DNA from 2 places in the Dorea sp. Marseille-P4042 genome. Region 1 is predicted to be linked to the other one. Evidence: predicted binding sites of a transcription regulator. Region 1 holds the regulator's gene; the other holds the start of a gene.

Region 1 (4,358 bases):
GTTTACCTATCACAGAGAAAATCCTGGAGAAGGCGACAATTATTTTGTAGATGTTTATCGTTTTGAAAAGGATTTTAAAGAAGAAGACCTGCATCTTCAGACAGAAGAGACTGCAGGATATAAGATTGCAACAGCTGATGAGATCAAGGCTCTGGCTGACAAAGGAATCTTCCTGCATTATGATAGTATCAAACGTGTTTTTGAAGAGTAGAAAAATGAGCTGGCTTATTCGGCCAGCTCTTCCCATTTTTCATATAAAGTTTCAAGTTCAGTGTCAATTTCTGCACGTTCTTTCGCAAGTTCCTGACATTTTACTGAATTCGTATAAACTTCCTCCTGCGACATCAGAATATCAATTTCAGCACTTCTATCTTCCAGAACACCGATTCGTTCTTCTGTCTTTTTGAATTCATTAGCGCGTTTCCGTTCTTTTGCCTGAGCTTCTTTTTGTTCCTGCCAGCTTAACTTTGAATCAGAGGCCAAGTCAAAAGCTGCAGAAGAGGAATTATTTTCTAAGCGAGACGTATTGGAGTATGCGGCTGTCAGTTCTTCTTTTTTCTCAAGATAATAATCATAATTTCCAATATAATTTACAAACGTATGATTAACAAGATCCATGATACGTGTTGCAGTCTGATTGATAAAGTAACGGTCGTGTGAAACATAAAGAACCGTTCCTGTGTATTTATTCAGTGCATGTTCCAGAATCTCTTTTGATGTAATATCCAAATGGTTGGTCGGCTCATCGAGAATCAGGAAGTTCGCTTCAGAAAGCATCAGCTTTGCAAGGGACACGCGTCCACGTTCGCCACCGCTTAAGTCACCAATAAGTTTAAATACATCATCTCCGGTAAATAAAAATGCTGCCAGCACTTTACGGATCTGCGTGTTATTAAGATTAGGATAGTCATCGGAAATCTCCTGGAAAATAGTTTTTTCCATATGCAGAACGTGATGTTCCTGATCGTAGTAACCAATCTTTACATTAGAACCGAGACGGAAACTTCCAGAATCAGCTTTGAGTACCTGATTTAAAATCTTAAGGATTGTTGTTTTTCCGGTTCCATTGTCTCCAATGATCGCGACATGTTCCCCTCGCTTGATTTCGAAGCTGATATTTTCAAATAAAATCTGTGGTGGAAATGCTTTGCTTAAATGCTCGACAATTAAGACATCATTACCGCTGACACAGGAAGGTTCCAGTGTTAAGTGCATATCTGTATGCAGTTCCATCGGTTTTTCAACCGGGGTCATCTTATCCAGCATCTTTTCACGGCTTTCTGCACGCTTAATGGATTTTTCACGGTTGAAGGAGCGAAGCTTTTCAATGACCGCTTCCTGATGCTTAATTTCCTGCTGCTGATTCAGATACTCTTTCATTCTGGCTTCGCGGAGCATTTCCTTTTTCTTGGCGTAATCTGTATAATTGCCCATGAAAGTGGTAAGCTTGCCCAGTTCGATCTCGACGACTTTTGTTACAACCCGGTTCAGAAAATACCGGTCATGAGAGACAATCAGTACTGCACCAGGATAATTCAGAAGATAAGTTTCCAGCCATGAGATGGAATTTAAATCCAAATGGTTGGTGGGCTCGTCCAAAAGCAGAATATCCGGCTTTGTGAGGAGCAGTTTTCCGAGAGAGACACGGGTTTTCTGACCTCCGGATAAAGTCGCGACCGGTTTTGCGAATTCTTCTTCTGTAAATCCAAGTCCTTTTAAAACACCAGTAATCTCACTTTCGCAGGCGTATCCATTTTCACGTTCGAATGCTGCTGTGAGCCGCTGGTATGTATTCATACGTTCTTCCAGACGTTCGCCGCTTAAATGCTTCATTTCCTGTTCAATCTCACGAATCTGCCGCTCCATGTCGAGAATATCGGCTTTTGCAGTGCGTACCTCTTGATAGATCGTATGGTCATTATTCATATCCTGATGCTGTGCCAGATATCCCATCGTCTTGCCGCGTGTCAGAACAACATTGCCGCCGTCCGCCTGTATCTCACCAACGATCATCTTAAGAAGTGTTGTCTTTCCAGCACCGTTCGGTCCTACGAGAGCTGCTTTTTCGTGGTCTTCTATATGAAAGGAGCCGCCGGAGACAATTACTTCTTCTCCAAAGGCTTTTTTGATATTGTGACATGCAAGTATCATCCTATCCTCCTTGATAAAAATCCTGTGACTTTGAGAAATAAAGATGCCGCAGGGCTGCGACCGGCGCTGCGACCGCATAATTTTGGCATCATCTTATACTATTATAACGAAAATACTACAAAAAACAACTAAAAAGTTTGACATTATACTAACGATTGCCTATAATAATGAGTAGAAATTTTTGAAGGAAGGAGGTGCGGATCATGCAAAACAGGGGAATTTCACAGGCAGTTATCCGTAGATTACCCAGATATTATAGATACCTTGGGGAGCTGATCGAGCAGGGAGTAGAACGAATCTCTTCCAATGAGCTTAGTAAAAGAATGAAAGTAACAGCTTCCCAGATTCGTCAGGATCTTAATAATTTTGGTGGATTCGGGCAACAGGGGTATGGCTATAATGTAAAATATCTGTACTCAGAAATCGGAAAAATTCTTGGATTGGAACAGGATCATAATATTATTATTATTGGTGCTGGTAATTTGGGGCGTGCACTTGCGAACTATGCATCATTTGAAAAGCGGGGATTTATCTTAAAAGGATTGTTTGATATCAATCCGGAGCTTGACGGGCAGGAAGTTCGTGGTGTTCCAATTCATATGATGGACGAGCTTCCGAAATTTGTAGATGAGAACAGTATCGATATTGCAGCATTGACGATTCCAAAGGATGAGTCAATCAAAGTCGCAAAATTTCTGGCAGATCACAATGTTCACGGAATATGGAATTTTGCACATACAGATCTGAATCTCCCGGAAAGTGTGATTGTTGAGAATGTACATTTATCCGAGAGTCTGATGAGGCTGTCATATAATATATGCCGCTACAAGGAAGAACATAATTAAGGAGATAACGTGTAAAGACAGGTTTGTTCAGATAGCATCCTGGCTTTGCACGTTTCTTTCTATCAGGAGGAATCAAAACTATGAGATATTTGCCAGATGCTAAACAGATGAAAACGGCAGATTCATTTACGATAAATGAACTTAAAATCCCGTCCCTGGAACTTATGGAACGGGCTGCCAGAGCATGTGTAGATCACATTAAAGACTGGAAAATTAATTTAAATAAAATATGTGTCCTCTGTGGTTCTGGAAATAATGGCGGGGACGGCTTTGCGATTGCCAGAATGTTTGCATGGGAAGGGTGTGACGTAACAGCAGTTCTGGTCGGAAACAGAGATCACTGCACACCAGAGACTGCCTATCAGATAGAACAGTTGAAAAATACAGGAGCACAGTTTAAGGAGCAGTTTGAGCAAGAAGCATTTGAAAGTGAACCGTATACTTTAATTATCGATGCAATTTTTGGAGTTGGACTTTGCCGGGAGGTTGGAGGCAGATATGTGCAGATTATAGAGTGTGTGAATCAGTCTGATGCAGTCCGTATGTCCGTGGATATTCCTTCCGGAATTTGCGCAACTACAGGAAATGTATTAGGAACTGCAGTGCGTGCAGACTATACTGTGACAATTCAGGAGACGAAAGTTGGTCTTGTACTTGATCCGGGAAGAAGTTATGCAGGAATCTGTGTATCCGAGGATATCGGAATTGTATCACTTCCACTGGAAAGAGATGAGGAAACAGTTTGTACACTGGAGGGAAGTGATTATGCAGCACTTCTTCCGAAACGAAATGCGGACTCTAATAAAGGAACTTACGGAAAGCTTCTTATGATCACCGGAAGCAAAGGTATGTCAGGTGCTGCATATCTTGGCGCACTTGCAGCTTACAGGACAGGTACCGGGCTGGTGCAGATCTATACTGCTAAAGAGAATCGCGTGATCTTACAGAGTCAGATTCCGGAAGCGATCATTACAACTTATGAAAAATATGATGTCAATGAACTACATCGCTTGATTGACTGGGCAGATGTCGTAGCTATAGGTTCCGGACTTGGAACAAAGAAGACTGCAAGGAAGATTTTAAAAGAAACGATTGCATATACAAAGAAACCTTGTGTCATAGATGCAGACGGACTCAATATTTTGTCTGAACATATGGATTATCTGTGTGGTGCAGATTGTGAACATTTTATCTTTACACCGCACATGAAAGAATTTGAACGGATCAGCGGTTTGAAGATTGCTGAAGTAAAAAAAGATCGTATTGCAGCACTTCGTACATTTGTTAAAGAATATGACGTTACCTGTGTACTGAAGGATTCCAGAACAACCATTGTAAAGCCGAGAGAGCGGGTAGCGGTAA
Region 2 (4,358 bases), on a different contig from region 1:
GGCATGCAGCCTTTCTTAAAGTATACCTTATCCGGAGTCCGAAACCAAAGCATATTTTCTCTCCTCTCTGCAACTGTTTTAATATTGATCAGGTGTTTTACACCTACATTTTCAGATACGGAGTTTCCTCCCCAGGAACCGCAGCCAAGTGTCAGTGACGGTGCCAGTTTAAAGTTGTAGAGATCTCCGATTCCGCCGTGAGAAGACGGTGTGTTAATCAGGATTCGACATGTCTTCATAGCTTCAGCATGTTTTGCAATTTTCTCTGTCTCAGCAGGATGTACATAAAGAGAAGCCGTGTGTCCATATCCTCCATCTGCTACAAGGCGCTTTGCTTTTTCAAGGGCTTCGTCAAATGTCTTCGCACGATACATTCCAAGTACCGGTGATAATTTTTCGTGTGCAAATTCTTCAGAAATATCTACGGATTCTACTTCACCGATCAGAATCTTTGTATTTTCCGGAACTTCCACACCTGCAAGTTTTGCAATCTCATATGCAGATTTTCCAGGAATCTTGTTATTCAATGCTCCATTTATAATAATCGTCTTACGAACCTTATCAAGCTCTTCTCCTTTTTTCAGGAAATAGCAGCCTCTGTATGCAAATTCTTTCTTTACTTCATCGTAAATGCTGTCCAGAACCGTTACGGACTGCTCAGATGCACAGATCATACCGTTGTCAAATGTTTTGGAATGAATGATGGAGTTAACTGCAAGTTTAATATCTGCTGTGTCATCAATAATAACCGGTGTATTTCCGGCTCCAACTCCAAGTGCCGGTTTTCCGGAAGAATAAGCTGCCTTTACCATTCCCGGACCACCCGTTGCAAGGATGATGTCAGATTCTTTCATGACCATATTGGTCAGTTCCAGTGACGGTGCATCGATCCAGCCAATGATTCCTTCCGGTGCTCCGGCTTTCACTGCTGCGTCCAGAACAACCTTTGCTGCTGCAATTGTGGAAGCTTTTGCTGCCGGATGCGGACTGATGATAATTGCATTTCTCGTCTTCAGACAGATCAATGTCTTAAAGATTGCTGTTGAAGTCGGGTTCGTTGTCGGAATAACTGCTGCCACAAGACCGATTGGCTCTGCGATTTTCTTAATTCCGAATGCTTTATCTTCCTCAATCACACCACAAGTCTTTGTGTCTTTGTATGCATTATAAATATACTCTGCTGCATAGTGATTTTTGATTACTTTATCCTCAACAATACCACGTCCGGTTTCCTCAACTGCCTGCTTTGCAAGTGGAATACGCATTTTGTTCGCTGCAACTGCTGCCGCATAAAAAATCTTGTCAACCTGCTCCTGTGTATAGGTGGCAAAGATTTTCTGCGCCTCGCGCATCGCCTGCATCTTCGCTTCCAACGCTTCCACATTGTCAACAAATACCGGTACAACATCTTTCTTCTTAGCCATCTGGATTCCCTCCTGTAAATAAAAAGTATGGATTATAGTTTGCTTAATTAGACGTCTTTTATTCTTTACATTTGGTAGTATAAATTATCGTTAATTATTTGTCAATATATAAATGATATTTTTTTAACATTGTTGTTTATTTTTTGTCATTTGTTGGAAATATTATTATATAAAGCAGTTCACGGGACATAAAACGGAATAATTTCCGTGAACTGCTTTTTTCATATCCTGTAGTTTTCCAATAAATGCCAAATAATAAACTGCTTGGAAGCAGGACGGCTTACGCCGAAATTGCATTATGCAGGCTAAGCGGAAAGCCTGTAATATAGATACTATTTCGCTATTTTTCCCCACCGATATATTCTAAAGTAGGCATTAGAAAAAACGTGGAAGCTGCCCTCCACGTTCTTTCGTTTATTCCATATTTGTTTCTACTGTTATAATTTTATTCTCTTGATGTACATCGAAAATCAATGGATTCTCTTCTGCCCATTTGGGATCTTCTTTCTGGCGCTTGCACCATTTCTCATATGCTTCCAGAAACCTGTCATGAATCAGATGTTCTGCCTCCAGTCTTGCGTCGACTGCATCCTGAAACTCGCGATATGTCCCGAGCTGATATCGTTCTCCTTTAAAGCCGATTGTCACTCGATACTTTCCCGCTTTCGTCTTGTACACTCCACGGAAACCACTCGTACTGTCACATCGATTTTTCCGGTGCTTCAGCCATTCAACACAAGTTCCGTTCAATAAATGAAGCTGGTCATGCACGTTTTTTTCACATTCTTTCTTCAGGCATCCACAGCTTTTATAATTACCATATACAAGTCCACTAAGAGAAACATCTACTTCATTTCCACATTCACACTTACAGTGCCAATATACAGAGCCTCTCTTGTCACGTTTTTCTGTCGGATACAAGGCAGTCAGTCTTCCAAATTTCTGTCCACTCAGATCACGAATCACTGACATTTCTTTCTCCTGATAAATACTGCAAGAAAAAATACCACGACTGCTATTGCTGCTGTCGAACACCACAATATGATATTCTGTGTATCGCCGGTTTTTACAATAGTATTTCCTTTCGCCGGTTTGTCTCCAGTATAAGAATTATGAAAATATGCTTCTTCACTCTTTGTCCCATCCGGATTTTTTACAACAACTTGTGTATCAAGTCCTCCATTGTCTGCATTCGTCACATATACTGCTACCTTGTAGTTCGTCTCATCATAACTGAATTTATCCTTTTTGTCAGATACTTGCTGTTTCAGATTATAATAATATACTCCGGCATGTTCATAAGCAATTTCGATTACTTTTTTATCATTATCTTTTAGAGTAAATGTATAAGCTCCCTCTGAAGTCTCCTCGGGCATCGGAACTTTTGTCTCTTCACAGGTCATTATATATTGAAACTCTCGGTTCAGTCCGTCCGGCGCTTGATTTTTTATTTCAAATGTCTGGGACACTGGTATTTTTGCAACAGTTTTTTGAGAGGCTGCCTCTGCCTTCACCGGCAATCCCTGCAACAGAACTGCTGCAAGAGCAATCCCTGCAACAAATGCAGAAAATCTCCCCCTATTTTTTATATTTTCCGTTCTCCGGTTTCTTATCATTTATCTCCCCTCCTTTCTGTCCTTGTACTGCACGATTATTTACCGCCATACAATTCTTATGTTTCTTTCTGATATATCGAAGAATAGCTACTATCTCCAGCCCTATAAGTACACTTTCTAAAAGCCCATACCACCAAAGCGGAATTTGCTCAAGAAGATTTCTTGCTATCCCCTGCTGTTTTTCTGTCTCTCCTTCTGCAAACGTATCTGGATAAGTTTCATCTGAAATCACACCGATCAACACATCTCTGCCATTTGTAGTCTGTGAATTACAAGTAGATAAAGCTATAATCCGTACATTTTCATCTTCCACAGAAATGTTTAAATCCCGGTAATACAATGCCTGTTCCCGTACATATGATAAATACTTCGATTTTTCTGATTGATCTGCAATTCTGACACTGTAAATCATGTTGTCATATGCATCTGCTTTCACAAATGCGAAAAAATGCACACCATGATCCTGACCACTATAATATAGATTTCCATATTCATGTGTATTGAAATACGTCTCATCCTCATAGTGACCAAGATCACCGAACATCAACTCTTTTTCCATATGATGTCCATAAATAATATTATTAAAATTGCTAAAATCCGGTGCGTTCATGCAATCCAGAAATAAACTTCCCGACAGTGCATATTCACCCATAACATCTGTATTCACATATTTTGAATTATCTTCTGCCTGCGTGAACGGATAATCAATTTTCGTTCCATATACATGCAGCCAGCCTATAACTTCCGGGTTTTGCGCCTGCAATTGTTCAAATGACACCGAGTCATCTTTTTCCGGCTTGTAGGTCTTGTATTTCTGCGCAGAAGCCGCATCATAGACCTGTCTTGTGTCCCAAAATGCATACACGCCGTACAAAATCAGCAACATGGTGAATATCAGTACTACAAAATTGACGATCCGGTCTGCTATACGCACCAACATTTTTTAGCGATACTGTCTGCGTCTGTTGATCAGTACGAGTGCCACAAGAGCACATGCTGCTACTGCAACAAGGACAACATATGGAAGGTTATTGATGATAACACCTGTAATCGGAGTGTCAGCATAAGCATTGGTAAATACGACACTGTTTGCATTCTCGCCAATCAGCTTGTTATCTGCTGTAATTCCGTCAGCTTCGCTGGTTGCGTTAGTTTGCACTGCTGTTGCACCATTCTCAACAACTGCTACACTTGGTGTATATCCATCTGTTGCTCCTGCTTCAGTAACGGTATATCTTGTTCCTGCTGCAATGTTGTCAAATGTGATTGTATCTCCGTCACACAGTTCTACATTTGCTGTTGCTTTACCATTATTATC

Evidence for each region. Region 1 encodes Rex, which represses fermentation and respiration genes when NADH is low (regulators of the CRP and FNR family bind a similar motif). Its sites were predicted from a motif close to ATTGTTAANTANTTAACAAT; they were not measured.
Region 2: a site for Rex is predicted at 1,511-1,530, ahead of adhE (bifunctional acetaldehyde-CoA/alcohol dehydrogenase). Genes of this name have one in related genera too.

The regions. Positions count from the first base shown of each region.
Region 1 covers NZ_OLMI01000001.1:437,611-441,968, reverse strand. Annotated here, with positions in the region: gene C7E02_RS02335 (NUDIX hydrolase) at 1-211, shown strand, start outside; gene C7E02_RS02330 (ABC-F family ATP-binding cassette domain-containing protein) at 226-2,151, opposite strand; gene C7E02_RS02325 (redox-sensing transcriptional repressor Rex) at 2,355-2,996, shown strand; gene C7E02_RS02320 (NAD(P)H-hydrate dehydratase) at 3,077-4,358, shown strand, end outside.
Region 2 covers NZ_OLMI01000002.1:1,267,946-1,272,303, forward strand. Annotated here, with positions in the region: gene adhE (bifunctional acetaldehyde-CoA/alcohol dehydrogenase) at 1-1,424, opposite strand, end outside; gene C7E02_RS11785 (hypothetical protein) at 1,839-2,396, opposite strand; gene C7E02_RS11790 (Spy0128 family protein) at 2,387-3,040, opposite strand; gene srtB (class B sortase) at 3,003-3,980, opposite strand; gene C7E02_RS11800 (Spy0128 family protein) at 3,984-4,358, opposite strand, start outside.